4 regions of the Blastococcus montanus genome follow, and region 1 is predicted to be linked to each of the others. Evidence: riboswitches for the same ligand, from Rfam matches in the RefSeq annotation. Region 1 holds a riboswitch; each other region holds the start of a gene.
The links. A riboswitch is a leader RNA that binds a small molecule or an ion and turns the genes downstream of it on or off. The one in region 1 is predicted to bind cyclic di-AMP.
Positions count from the first base shown of each region.

Region 2: linked by a shared signal. The riboswitch ahead of ABDB74_RS07560 (C40 family peptidase) and the one ahead of ABDB74_RS11210 (hypothetical protein) in region 1 are both predicted to bind cyclic di-AMP.
Region 3: linked by a shared signal. The riboswitch ahead of ABDB74_RS13650 (NlpC/P60 family protein) and the one ahead of ABDB74_RS11210 (hypothetical protein) in region 1 are both predicted to bind cyclic di-AMP.
Region 4: linked by a shared signal. The riboswitch ahead of ABDB74_RS12050 (transglycosylase SLT domain-containing protein) and the one ahead of ABDB74_RS11210 (hypothetical protein) in region 1 are both predicted to bind cyclic di-AMP.

Region 1 covers NZ_CP155551.1:2,326,822-2,330,219, forward strand. The annotation lists gene ABDB74_RS11200 (protein kinase domain-containing protein) at 1-397, opposite strand, end outside; gene ABDB74_RS11205 (hypothetical protein) at 549-866, shown strand; gene ABDB74_RS11210 (hypothetical protein) at 923-1,831, opposite strand; cyclic di-AMP (ydaO/yuaA leader) riboswitch at 2,100-2,249, opposite strand; gene ABDB74_RS11215 (bifunctional 3'-5' exonuclease/DNA polymerase) at 2,397-3,398, opposite strand, start outside.
Region 2 covers NZ_CP155551.1:1,538,812-1,542,209, forward strand. The annotation lists gene ABDB74_RS07550 (DEDD exonuclease domain-containing protein) at 1-766, opposite strand, end outside; gene ABDB74_RS07555 (hypothetical protein) at 935-1,261, shown strand; cyclic di-AMP (ydaO/yuaA leader) riboswitch at 1,444-1,621, shown strand; gene ABDB74_RS07560 (C40 family peptidase) at 1,745-2,722, shown strand; gene ABDB74_RS07565 (M48 family metallopeptidase) at 2,861-3,398, shown strand, end outside.
Region 3 covers NZ_CP155551.1:2,858,210-2,861,607, forward strand. The annotation lists gene ABDB74_RS13645 (carboxyl transferase domain-containing protein) at 1-1,066, opposite strand, end outside; cyclic di-AMP (ydaO/yuaA leader) riboswitch at 1,401-1,556, shown strand; gene ABDB74_RS13650 (NlpC/P60 family protein) at 1,572-2,114, shown strand; gene ABDB74_RS13655 (hemerythrin domain-containing protein) at 2,162-2,644, opposite strand; gene ABDB74_RS13660 (Rieske 2Fe-2S domain-containing protein) at 2,641-3,398, opposite strand, start outside.
Region 4 covers NZ_CP155551.1:2,498,660-2,502,057, reverse strand. The annotation lists gene ABDB74_RS12060 (SDR family NAD(P)-dependent oxidoreductase) at 1-419, shown strand, start outside; gene ABDB74_RS12055 (50S ribosomal protein L11 methyltransferase) at 464-1,120, shown strand; cyclic di-AMP (ydaO/yuaA leader) riboswitch at 1,234-1,371, shown strand; gene ABDB74_RS12050 (transglycosylase SLT domain-containing protein) at 1,571-2,455, shown strand; gene ABDB74_RS12045 (hypothetical protein) at 2,707-3,093, shown strand; gene ABDB74_RS12040 (hypothetical protein) at 3,101-3,398, opposite strand, start outside.

The DNA of each region.
Region 1 (3,398 bases):
CCTCGGCCAGGCCGGCCGCCGCCTGCTCGAGCACCGACAGGGTGGCGTCGATGTCGAGCCGGCCCTCGGAGATGCGGGCGGACAGCGGCGCGCCCTCGACCAGCTCCATCACCAGGTATGCCAGCTGCTGGCCGTGCTTGCCCGCCGTCTCGCCGTAGTCGAGGACCGCCGCGATGTTGGGATGGCTGAGGCTCGCCGCGTGCCGGGCCTCCGAGCGGAACCGCGCGATGAAGGTCGGGTCGCCGGCGCACTCCTCGCGGAGCACCTTGACCGCCACCGGGCGGTCCAGGACCACGTCACGCCCCCGCCAGACCAGCCCCATACCGCCGACGGCGATCAGATCCTGCAGCTCGTAGCGGTCACCCAGGATCTCCCGGCCGGTGTCGGCGGTCGTCACTCCTGGTCCTCCCGTGCCGCGAGGTCGATCCTCGCTCGTCGTCGGTCTGCGGGGTCCGGAGGCAACCGGTCCGCAGGCGTGCGCCATCCAGGAGGGTGCCCATCTGAGGCCGTCCTGAACCCCTGTCCGCCGATCGGGTCAGACTGGGGCGGTGACCAGCTCGTACGCCCAGGGCGACCCGGCAGTGCGTGGCGTCGTCCGCCTGCTGAACACCGCGGACGGGCGCGTGCTGTGCCTGGCCGGCGACGTCGATGCCGCCGTCGTCGACTCGTTCCTGCGGCGCTACGGCCGGGAACCGGTGCGCGTCGACGCGATCGACGCCGGCTCGGTGACCGCGCTGTCGGCCGCCGGCCGGGACCTCCTGCTCGACCACGTCGACCTCGCCGCGCGGTCGGGCCGGCGGCTCCCCCTGCGCCGGTCCCCCGGGCTGGACCGCGCGCTCGCGGACCCCGCGGACGACCGGCCCTGAGCCCGTGCCGTCGTCCCGGCTGCAGGACGGCCCGGCCGGCCCCTCGCCGCCGACTCCTAGCGGTAGTTCACGTGGACGTGGTCGAAGTGGTTGGCGGTCACGCCGCCACGGTTCTCCATCGCCTTCCACGACCCACCGGGTGAGGAGAGCATCCGCTGCTGCCAGATCAGGTAGTCGACGCCCAGCTCGTCCCAGTGCGCCCGGTGGTAGGCCACGATCGCGTCCCCGAGGGCGGCGTCGGTGAGCACCATGTAGTCCAGCGCCAGGCCGGACGGGTGGCCTCCCGGGTCCGCCGCGCTCGGGCGCGTGCCGCCCAGGGTGATCCGGCCGGCCCCCGGCACGTTGCTGACCACGGCGTCGGCGGCGGCCTGGACCTGCGGCCGGACGGCCCCGGAGCTGTTGGTGATGCGCGCGACCGCCGTGGCCGCCACCGAGGCGGCCGCCGTGGCGGACTCCCGGGCGCGCTGCTGCGTGGTGGGCGCGGCGGGAGCGGCCGGCGTCCGCGCCTGGGCCTCAGCCTCGACCTGAGCTCGAGCCTCCGCCGCGGCCTGGGCCTCGGCCTGCGCCCGGGCCTCCTCCTCCGCGCGGGCCGCGGCCTCCGCCTCGGCCCGCTGCCGGTCGAGCGCGGCCTGGTCGGCGGCGGCCTGGGCCTGCTGGGCGGCGGTCTGCTCCGCCTCGCGGGTGCTGCGGCTGGCCGTGAGGTCCTGCAGCGGCTGGAGGTCCTCGGTGACGTCGACCGGACCGGAGGAGGCGCTCAGCCCGAGCTGCTCGGCGACGCTGACCGACTCGGTCGCGGCCGGCTCGGCCTGGGCGGCCGGGTCCACGCCGACGAGCGCGTTGACCAGGACGGCGCCGGCGGCGGCCACCCCGAGGTAGAGCCCGGGGCGGCGGACCGCGGTCGGCGGGCGGCGGCGCGGAGCGGTGACCCGGCCGCGACGGCCGGAGACGGTGGTGCGGGGATCCATGGGTGCAGGTGCTCCGTGAGTGTGGTGCGCAGCGCGGCCAGGGGCGGCTGCAGCGGGGTGCGGTCGGCGGGGCCCGGGCGTCGAGGCGCCTGCGGAGGGCCACCGGGGACGGCGATCGGCCGGTCGAGCGGAGGTGCTCGGGGTGGTGGTCCAGCGGGCGGGCGGCGGCCGGGGCGGGCGCTCAGCTGCGCGGGCAGGCCCGGACGCGGCGGCTACGGGCGGAGCAGGGGCGTGCGAGGGTGCAGGGGCGCGCCATGCGGCGGCTCTCCGTTTCTTCCATGGCCGCCTACCGAGTTAGCTGACGGATTCGGGCGGGAAGCGGCCCTACCCGCACCGGGACGTGCCCGGCGCGCGATTCACCCCAGTGCTGCGGTGGGTCCCCGGCCCGCCCCGGAGGGCGGCTCGGCGGCGTCCGCCCGGACTCCCCCGGGTGGGGGCGTGGCGACCGGGCTGACCGAGCCACGGTAACCGCCGTTATGCGTCCGTGACAATCAGAAGTCGGTCATTTCCGAGCCGTGACGTGTGTCGCGGTGCCCTGCCCGGCAGCTCCGTGTACAAGGCGACGTCAGCCGGCGTCACCCCACGACCCGACGACGGCGACGTCGAGCGGGAAGTCGACCGGGAAGGACCCGAACAGCAGCCGTCCCGCGGTGGCCGCCGCGGCCTGCACCTCCGCGACGACGGCGTCCGCCAGGTGCTCGGGGGCGTGCACCACCACCTCGTCGTGGAGGAAGAAGGCCAGGTGCGGGCGGCGGCCGAGCGCGCCGGCGCCGCCCAGCCGCCACAGCCGGTTGCGCAGGTCGGCCAGCCAGCACAGGGCCCACTCGGCGCCGGTGCCCTGGACGACGAAGTTGCGGGTGAAACGGCCCCACGCCCGCCGCGCCCGATCGCGGTCCTCGGCGGATCCGCCGTCGTCGGGCGGCTCGCCGGGATCCACCGGCCGCCGCGCCCACCCACCGGCGGGCAGCGGGGAGCCGCGGCCGAGCAGTGTGTGCACCACCTCACCGCGCTCGCCCGCGCGGGCGGCCTCCTCCACCAGCCCGATGGCCCGCGGATAGCGACGGGCCAGCCGGGGCATCATCCGGCCGCTCTCGCCGCGCGTACCGCCGTACATCGCGCCGAGGATGCCGACCTTGGCCTCGGCACGCGCCGCGACTGCGCCGCCGGCCACCATGCCCTGGTACAGGTCGGTCGCCCGCGCCGCCTCCGCCATGGCGGCGTCGGCGCTCATGCCCGCGAGCACCCGTGGCTCCAGCTGGGCGACGTCGGCGACCACGAACCGCCAGCCCTCGTCGGCGACGGCGGCGGGACGGATCTGCGTCGGCACCGAGAGCGCACCACCCCCCGAGGACGCCCACCGCCCGGTCACCACGCCACCGGGCAGGAAGGTCGGCCGGAAGCGGCCGTCCCGCACCCAGGTCTCCAGCCAGGTCCAGCCGTTGGCCTGCAGCAGCCGCGACAGCTTCTTGTACTCCAGCAGCGCCGGCACGGCGGGGTGGTCGAGCTGCTCCAGCGACCAGGAGCGGGTGTCGGTCACCGGCAGCCCGGCGGTCCGCAGCGCGCGCAG
Region 2 (3,398 bases), 790 kb from region 1:
TGCGGACCCGGCTGCGCAGGTCGGTGGAGGTGCCGACGTAGAGCGGCTCGTCGTTCGGTCCGCGGAAGAGGTAGACGCCGGGACCGTGCGGGACGCCGTCGGCCAGGTGCCGCTTGCGGCGCCGTTCCGGATCGACCTGGCGGGTGAGACCGGTGAGCTCCTCGAGCGTGGTGATCCCCAGCGGGCCGAGGCGTTCGAAGAGACCGTGCAGGACGTCGACGGTCGCGCGGGCGTCGTCGAGCGCGCGGTGCGTGGGGGAGGTGGCGGCCGAGAAGTAGGGGGCCAGCGTGGCCAGCTTGCAGTTGGGCACCTCGTCGCGGGTGAGCAGCCGCCGGGCGAGGACGGCCGTGTCCACCGACGCCGAGGTGGGCCAGACCAGGGCGTTCTCGGCGCAGGCCGCCTTGAGGAAACCCAGGTCGAAGGGGGCGTTGTGCGCGACCAGGACCGCGCCTCGCGCGAACTCCAGGAACGTCGGGAGGACGGCCCCGATGCGCGGTGCCGCGGCGACCATCGCCGAGGTGATCCCGGTGAGCACGCTGATGTAGGGCGGGATCTCGTGGCCGGGGTCGACCAGCGTCTGGAACTCCCCGAGCACCTGGCCGCCCCGGATCTTCACCGCGCCGATCTCGGTGATCGCGCTGTCCTTGGGCGAACCGCCGGTGGTCTCCAGGTCGACGACCACGAAGGTGACCTCGGCCAGCGGCGTACCCAGCTCCTCGATGGCGACCTGCTGGTAGCGCTGCGACGCGGTGGGGAGTGGTGGCACGGCCGGGACGCTAGGTCGGGGTGCTGACAGTCCGGGGGACGCGCGCCGCCACGCGGAGCCGTGGCGGCGACAGCGCGGGTGCCCGGCCGGCCGGACCGGTCGGCGGCCGAGCGGAACTGTCGGTGCCTGCACCTAGCGTCCGCGGCGACTCACGGAGGAGAAGAAGCGATGCTCATCGACTGCGACACCTGCACCGCGCGTGGAACCGGCTGCGCCGATTGCGTGGTCACCGTTCTGCTGGGCGCCCCACCGGGATGGCAGGGGGTCGATCCGGTGGTGGTGCCGATGACCGGGCGGCCGGCGCGTGACGTCCCGGCCGCGCTCGCCGCGGAGGACGTGGTGGTGCCCCCGCCCGGCGTGGTGGTGGAGTTCGACGACGTGGAGCGCCGGGCGGTCCGGGCGCTGGCCGACGGTGGCCTGGTGCCGCCGCTGCGCCACCGCGAGGGCGCGGAGGAGTCGGGCAGCGGGGGCTCCGGCGGCCGCCGCACCGGCTGACCTGCGCGTCGGCGGTGCCCGCGAGTGCCCGGTCGAGGTCCTGGCACGCGTCAGGCGCGCCGTGTCACCCGTCCGTGGACGCCTCGCGCGTATCCGGCTGTCCCGTTTGTCCCGGCCATGATCACGGTCGTAGGGTCGTCGCCGTCCGGACGGGTGGTCGTCATCCGCAGATGGATGGCCCCGGCCGGACACCGCCTAATCACCGGACGGCGCGCACCACCGGCGCCCGAGGTGAACCGGGGACCCACCGCACTCCTGGGGTGAGTTCTCCCGCGGCCGGCACGCCGGCGAGCGGGGGATAGGGCCAGTCTTCCCAGCCCGAACCCGTCAGCTAACTCGGTCGGCGGTCGCAGTGGAAGAAACGGAGAGCCGCCGCACGTGGCGACCCCCTACGCCCGACAGACGCACGCCCCCGAACTCCTCCATACCGACCTCCGGCCCCGGCAGTCGCGCGGCCGCCGGTTCGGACCGCTGCATTCGGGTGTGCTGATCAGCGCCACCGCCGCCCTGACCCTCACGCTGATGCCGGGTACCGCCTCCGCGGTTCCCGGTGACGCCACCGTCGACCAGGTCGCCGCGCAGATGGCCGAGGCCGGGCACGAGCTGGAGGTCGTCACCGAGCAGCTCAACGACGCCCGCGTCGCCCTGGCGCGGCACCAGAGCGACGTCCAGGCCGCCTCGGCGGCGGCCGGTGCCGCGCAGGACCGGGTCCGCGCCCTCGACGGCCGGATCCGGCTGCTGGCGCGCAGCGTCTACACCGGCAGCGGGATGTCGCAGCTCGACGTGCTGCTCAGCAGCGACTCCGCCGACCATGCGGTGAGCCAGCTCGGCACCCTCGAGGCGATCGCCGGGCACACGAACGAACTCCTGACCGAGGTCTCCGTGGCCTCCGAGCAGGCGGAGCAGTTCCGCGAGGCCGCCGACGAGGCCGCCGCCGACGCGCAGCGGGTCGTCGACGAGATCAGCGCGAAGCAGGCGGAGCTCGAGGCGAAGATCGCCGACTACCAGCGTCGCTACGAGACGCTGACCGCCCCGCAGCGGGCGCAGCTGGCGCTGGCGCACGGCGGGGACAGCCTGCCCGCGCCCAGCGGCGTCGTCGCTCCCAGCTCCGCTGCGCAGGCGGCCGTGGACACCGCGCTGGCGCAGGTCGGTGACCCCTACGTCTGGGGCGCCGGCGGGCCGAACGCCTTCGACTGCTCGGGCCTGACGTCCTACGCCTACGCCGCCGCCGGCGTGATGCTGCCGCACTCCAGCCGCGCCCAGTCGCAGATGGGCACGGCCGTCCCGCGCAGCCAGCTGCAGCCGGGTGACCTGGTGTTCTTCTACAGCCCGGTCAGCCACGTGGGCATGTACATCGGCAACGGGCAGATGGTGCACGCGTCGACCTCCGGCCAGCCGGTCAAGGTGGCGAGCCTCGATGCGATGGGCAACTACAACGGCGCCCGGCGCATCGCCGGCTGACAGCCTCGGGAGCATCGCAGCGAGGGACGAGCGAGGAGCGGACCGGGGCGCGGAGGCCGGCCAGTGCCATCGCCGGCTGACAGCCTCGGGCACCGGACCGGTCCGGTGCCGGGGACCGTCCCACCTAGGATCGCTCGGGTGACCGGGGGTGGACGGGCAGGAGCTCGTGCCGCACTCGTCACCGCGGCCGTCCTGGGCGCGGCGCTGGTGGTGGTCATCGTCGTCCGCACGCCGTGGGAGGTGCTGCCCGAGCCGCCCGGTGGGTACACCGATCCGGACCCCACCGCGGGGCTGGACCCCCGGCAGATCGCCCTCGCCGAGGCCTTCGCCACGGCGATGCGCCCGCTGTCGCTGATCTCCATCACGCTCGGGCTGGCGGTCTCGGCGGTCCTCGGTCTCACCCCGCTGGGCGGGCGGCTGATGCGCGCCGCCGCGGCTCCGTTGCGCCGGCGGTGGTTCGCGCAGGTGCTGCTCGGCGTGCCCGCTCTCGTCGTCGTCGGGCGGCTGGTCACCCTGCCGGTGTCGGTCTACGCGGAGGTCATCCGGCACCGTTACGGCCTGTCCACCCGCGGCTGGGGGCTGTGGCTGCGCGACGTCGCCGTGTCCCTGGCGATCAGTGCCGCGCTGACCACGCTGGTGGTCCTCGTCTTCCTGTGGCTGGTCCGCCGGGCCCCGC
Region 3 (3,398 bases), 530 kb from region 1:
ACGGGACGACCGCGCCGTCGGCGGTGAGCGTCTCCGCGCTGATGCGGGCCTGCACGGCCCAGCCGGACGGCCGGGGCGGGCCGCCGGCGAGGCCCAGCTCGCCGAGGGTGGCCCCGGCGGCGACCCGCAGCTGGAGCCGCACCAGGTCCAGCCCGGAGGTCTCCTCGGTGACGGTGTGCTCCACCTGCAGGCGCGGATTGCACTCGAGGAAGGTGAACCGTTCCGGATGATCGGCGGGCACGAGGAACTCGACCGTCGCCAGGCCGCGGAGCCCGACGTGCCGGGCGAACGCGGCCGCGGCGTCGTGCAGCTTCCCGCGCACCCGCTCCGGGAGGTCCGGGGCCGGGGCGATCTCGACGACCTTCTGCCGGGTGCGCTGCAGCGAGCAGTCGCGGTCGCCGAGCACGACGACCTCCTCGCGGTCGTCGCCGAGCACCTGCACCTCGACGTGCCGGGCCCGTTCGACGAGCTCCTCGGCCAGCAGGGCGTCGGTACCGAAGGCGACGCGGGCCTCGTCGGACACCTGCGCGACGGCCGCCGCGACGTCGTCCCCACGGCGGAGGATGCGGGTGGCCCGCCCTCCCCCGCCGTGCCGGGCCTTGAGCATGACCGCGCCGGTGGCGCCGAGGAGGTCGGCGACGGCGCCCGGGTCGGGGTCCTCCCCGGTGCCGCCGGGGACCGGGACACCGGCGGCCCGCGCCGCGTCCCGGGCGAGGACCTTGTCGCCGGCGATCTCGAGGACGGCCGCGCCGGGGCCCACCACGGTGACCGGGCCGCCGGCGTCGGCGCAGGCGCGCGGCAGCGCCGGGCTCTCGGAGAGGAAGCCGTAGCCCGGGTGGATCAGGTCGCAGCCGTTGTCGAGCGCGGCGCGCACGATCGCGGCGGCGTCGAGGTAGGCGGCCGGGCCGCTGCCGGGGAGCACGACGGTCTCGTCCGCGGCGGCGAGGTGCGAGGCTTCGGGTTCGTCGGCGGCGGTGACGGCGACCGACGTCATCCCCTCGGCAGCCGCGGCGCGGGCGATGCGGACGGCGATCTCGCCGCGGTTGGCGATCAGCAGGCGGGCCACCCGGCGATGCTCGCACGACCCGCCGGGCGGCTGTGGGGCCGGTCACTGCCGTGTACCGGCCCCAGCGGAGATGATCGTGGACAGTCAGTGAATCCACGCCGCGAAAGGCAAGTAAGTGGCCGACCACGCTCCGTGGCTGCGGACCGGTGAGGGCCGGAACCGCCACCGGGATCGACGGAGGTCGGCCCGCGAGTCGCGTTCCGGACCGGTCGCATCAACCGCCCGCCGGGGCCCCGATATGCCCGTCGTGACCGTTTTGTGACCCGTCCGTGATCCACCTACCGTTCCTCGCGGTCCGCCCGGGGCCCCCTCGTCACCACCACCGGTGACACCCGTGCGGGCACCGCCGAACCGCGCAGCGGCACGTCGCCGCGCGGGCCGGGGACCCACCGCAGCACCGGGGTGAAGCGCGACCGGCAGTGCCGGAGCGCCGGGCGAGTTCCCCGCCCGAACCCGTCAGCTAACTCGGTAGGCGGTTGCTGGAGAACAGGAGAAACCGTCGTCCATGACGACCACTCGCACGTCCACGACCCGTCGTTCGCTCCGCGGGGCGACGCTCGCCCTCGTCACCGGCGCGGGGATCGCCCTCGCCCCCCTGCCCGCCTCGGCCTCCGTCGGTGACGCACCGTCCGGCGCGCCGGTGGCCATGGCCGCCGCCCCGGCGCCCCACCACGCCGCTCCGGTCGCGGCGCCCACCCACGCCGCGCAGGTCGCCGTCGACAGCGCGCTGTCCAAGCTCGGGGCGCCCTACGTCTGGGGCGGCACCGGCCCCGGCGGCTACGACTGCTCCGGCCTGACCTGGTCGTCCTACCGCGACGCGGGCATCACGCTGCCGCGCACCTCGCGCGCCCAGTCGACGGTGGGTGTGCACGTCGACCGCGCCCACCTGCAGCCCGGCGACCTGATCTTCTTCTACTCGCCGGTCGGGCACGTCGCGATGTACATCGGCAACGGGCTGATGGTGCACTCCTCGACGTTCGGCCAGCCGGTGAAGGTCGTCCCCGTCGACTCGATGTGGGGCTACAACACCGCCCGCCGCGTCGTCTGATCCCTCCTGCGGACGGTGCCCCGGCCGGCCGGGGCACCGTCCGGTGGCTACACGTGCCGGAGGGTCGCGCGCTTGAGCCGCACGATCAGCCGCATCCCACCGGACTCGGCCAGCTCCCGCTGCCGCGCCCGCAACTGCTCGCCGAGCTCCTCGAGGCGCTCCTCCCCCAGGGCGTGCGACTGGGGGAACATGCGCTGCTCCTCCTCCATCGTGTGGTGGCGCACCGTCTTCTCGAGCATGCGGACCTCGGTGGTGAACTCCGGGTCGCTGACGTCCATGCGCATGACGGTGGCGACCTGGTCGTCGATCTGCCGGTGCTCGGCGTGCGCGAGGGCCAGCAGCGGGGAGACGTCGGGGACGGCGGGGTAGAACAGCTCGTCCTCTATCTGGGCGTGGATCTCGATCTCGCGCAGGAACCGGTCCCGCAGCTCCTCCCGCCGCCCGGCCTGGGCGTCGGTGGTCTCGGCCAGGTCGCGGAGCAGCCCGCGCAGGACGTCGTGGTGCGCGATCAGGACCTCGTCGGCCTTCATCGGGATGCCTCCTCGGCCGTGGTGATCGCCGTCGGGCTGCGCCAGGTGGCGCGCCGCCGCACCTCGACCGCGCCGTCGGTGATGCGGGTGTCGTAGCAGGGCAGCGGCGCGGTGGACGGTCCCTGCGCCGGCTCCCCGGTGTCGAGGTCGAACCGCGAGCCGTGCCACGGGCAGACGAGCTCGTCGCGGTGCAGCCACCCCTCCGCCATCGGCCCGCCCAGGTGCGGGCAGCGTCCGCTCACCGCCCGGACGCCGCCGTCGGTGCGGACCAGCACCACCGGGACGCCGTCGACGTCGACGCCGAACGGCTCGCCGTCCGGGAGGTCGGCGAGCCGGGTGACCGGGGTGAACGTGCGGGGCGACCGGCCGGCCGCAGAGTGGTCGACGCCGAGCCGGTGGCGGTAGGACAGGACGCCGCCCAGGTAGCCGCTGGCCAGGACGACGGCGTACCCGGCGGCGGCGGTGACCCGTGCCCGCGCCGCGCGGCCGCGTCCGCGGTCGGCGAACGACCAGGCGTAGAGCGCGAGCGCGGTGCTGTTGAGGGCGGCGTGCACGAGACCGACGCGGCGGGCCTCGTCGTGGGCGTGCTGCCAGTCGGTCATCCCGGTCGCGGCCGACGCCACCGCGCCCGCGATCCCGAACCCGACCACCGTCCGCGCCGCCTGGGCCGTGCCCGGGCCGCCGCGGCCGGTGGTGTCGAGGCCGTCGAGCAGGGCCGCCGCGCTCCACGAGCCGATCGGCAGGGCGACGAGAA
Region 4 (3,398 bases), 170 kb from region 1:
TCAACGTCTCCAGCGTCTTCGGGATCTTCGCGCCCGCCGGTCAGGCCGCCTACTCGACGAGCAAGTTCGCGGTCCGCGGTTTCAGCGAGTCGCTCCGCCACGAGCTGGCCGACGACGGCATCGGGGTCACCGTGGTGCACCCCGGCGGCGTCCGGACCCGGATCGCGGAGACCGCCCGGACCGGTTCCGGGGTCTCGGTGGAGGAGTACGAGGAGGGCCGACGGCAGTTCGCCAGGCTCCTGCGCATGCCACCGGAGCAGGCCGCGGCGAAGATCGTGACGGCCATCGAGAAGCGCCGCCCGCGGTTGCTGATCGGCTGGACGGCGACGGTCCCCGATGTGCTGGTGCGGCTGCTGCCGGGGACCTACTGGCGGCTGATCGCCCGTCGCGCGGGGCGGGCGGGCCCACCGGTGGCCTGACGGCCGCGACCGGCGCCGGCCGGGCGGTGCGGTTGACTGCCGGTGTGGACCTCCCCGTTCCCGCCGCCTTCGTCCGCGCCCACACCCGCCCGGCCCGCCCCGCGCTGGTGCCCGAGGTGGAGCTCCACGTGGCCGCCGACGTGGTGGCCCTCTGGGAGGCGATGGCGACCGAGCAGGGGTACACCGCGACCGACCCGCCGTTCTGGGCCGCGGTCTGGCCGGGCGGTCAGGCGCTGGCCCGGTACGTGCTCGACCACCCGGAGCTGGTCGCCGGCCGCACGGTGCTGGATCTCGGGTCGGGCAGCGGGCTGGTGGCCGTCGCTGCCGCCCGGGCGGGGGCCACCGGCGTCCTGGCCAGCGACGTCGACCCCTTCGCGCTCACCGCGATCACCGTGAACGCGGAGCGGAACGGGACCCCGGGCATCACGCCCGTGGGAGACGTCCTGGGCGCCCCGCCGCCGGACGTGGCGGTGATCCTGGCCGGCGACGTCTGCTACGACCGGGAGATGACCGACCGCGTGCTGCCGTTCCTCGACGCCGCCCGCGGCCGGGGGGCGGAGGTGCTCATCGGCGATCCGGGCCGGGTGTACCTGCCGGAGGACCGGCTGAGCGCTCTGGCCGTCTACGAGGTCCCTGACACCGGGTCCTCGCCGGACCACCCCGCTCAGCTGCGCCGGACGACGGTGTGGCGGCTGCCCTGAGCCCCGCGGACGTCTTTTCCTGCGCCAGGCATTGTCACGGACGGATAACGGTGGTTACCGTGGCTGGGCCCGGCCGGTCGTCCGCTCCCCATTCGGGGAGGTCCGCCGGGCGCCGCCGAGTCGCCCTCCGGGGCGAGCCGGGGACCCACCGCAGCACTGGGGTGAATCGCGCGCCGGGCACGTTCCGGCGCGGGTAGGGCCGTTTCCCGCCCGAATCCGTCAGCTAACCCGGTAGGCGGCCGTCGGAAGAACGGAGAGCCGCCGCATGGCGAGCCTGCGGGTCCACCCTGCACGGATCCGCAGCCGGTCCGGTACCTCGCGCGCGCCTTCCCCGCGCTGAGCTCCGGGCGTCCCGCCCGCCACCCGCGCTGCCACTCGACCACCTCGCAGCAGCACCGCGCCGCTCCGACGGCCGGCTGCTGTGCCCTGCACCTGGAGCAGTCCCACCCCATGAACCTTCGCCCCACCTCCTTCGCCCGCGCCGCGCGTACGGCCGGCGGCCGCCGCCGTTTCGTGGCGGGCCGCCGCCCCGCGCTGCTGCTGGCGGTCGCCGCCGCGGGCGGCCTGACGGCCAGCGTCCTCACCAGCGGCGGCGAGCCCGCTGCACAGGCGGAGCCGCAGCTGGCGCCGGTCAGCATCGCGGAGCAGCTGGGCATCACCGCCGACGCGGCTCCGGCCGATGTCGCCGAGACCGCGGCCGGCTCGCTCCAGCCGCTGGCCGCCAGCCGGAGCGAGCGCGTGGCCGAGCAGGTCGCGGCGGCCGAGGCGCAGGCTGCCGCCGACCAGGCCGAGCTGGACCGCCGCGCAGCCGAGGAGGCCGCCCGTCTCGAGGCGGAGGAGGCCGCCCGCCGTGCCGCCGAGGAGGCCGCACGGGCCGAGGCCGCCCGTGCCGCGGAGGCTGCGCGTGCCGCGGAGGCCGCCCGCGCCGCGGAGGCCGCCCGCGCCGCGGAGGCCGCCCGCGCTGCCGAGGTGCAGGCCGCCGCCCCCCGCGCCGGGCGTGCCGCGCCGGCACCGGCCGCCCCGGCCGCCCCGGCCGCGCCCGCCGCGCCTGCCGGGTCCATCAAGGGCTACGCCATGCAGAAGGTCGGCGGCAGCGAGTTCACCTGCCTGGAGAGCCTGTGGGGCAAGGAGAGCGGCTGGAACCCCAACGCGCAGAACCCGCGCAGCACCGCCTACGGCATCGCGCAGTTCCTCGACTCGACGTGGGCCGGTACCGGCATCGCCAAGACCTCCGACGGCTATCGCCAGATCGACGCCGGGCTGATCTACATCAACAACCGCTACGGCTCGCCGTGCGGCGCGTGGAGCCACTCCCAGGCGAAGGGCTGGTACTGACCCGCGGCTCGTGACGCCGGTTCGGGAGTACACCGGCCGAGGAGTCCGACCGCGGCCGTCGCGGTCGGGGTCGTGCGGCCGGCGTCGCGAGCTGGTCGGCCGGGAGCTGGCCCTGCTCGACGGCCGCTGAACCGGGTGGGGCGATCGATGTCCCGGCGGGCGCTCCCGTGCCCCGGACCGTCGGTACGGGTCGCCCTCGACGGCGACGCGCGCCTAAGGTCGGATCCGGCACGGCAGCCGGAGGGGGAGCGATGACCGAGGCCGACGACGCCGACCGGGCGACCCCGCCGAGCGGGATCGTGGGTCGGTCCGTCGACGAGTTCGTCAACCAGCTGCGCGGTTTCAGCGACCGGGCCCGCAACCTGGCCGGCGCCGTCCCCGGCAGGTTGTCGCTGCCGGCGCTGCCCAGCCCCCCGGGCGCGATGTCCGCCGCGCAGGTGCGGGCGATCGCCGACGTCGTCAGGGCCCAGCGGCAGTCGATCGCGGCGATGACCGCTCAGCTGCAGGCCTTCGACCAGCAGCTCGCGGTGTTCGAGCGGATCCTCGACCCGCTGGTGGAGTGGAGCTCCACGTGGGCGCGGCTGGAGGAGGCCGTCGGCGACCTCGTCCGCCGCGAGCCGCCTGCCGCCGACGGCTGAGGGTGGCTCAGTAGCCGTCGTCCCCGTCCCCCGGGCGGCGGCGCAGCAGCCCGGTCACCGAGCCCACCCGGCTCTGCGCCTGCCGCAGTCCGGAGATGAGCGGCATCAGGTCCTCGTGGATCCGCCGCAGCGTGTCGGGCACGGTGTCGACCGCCGGGTCGTCCAGCACCCGGCCGACCCGCTCGATGCCGGGGCGCAGCGCGCGCACCGGCTCCTCCAGCTCGTCGACCAGGTCCTCCAGCCGCTCGGCCATCCGCTGGGCCGACGCGATCGTCTCCCGCGCCGACGTGGTCGCGGCGGTCAGC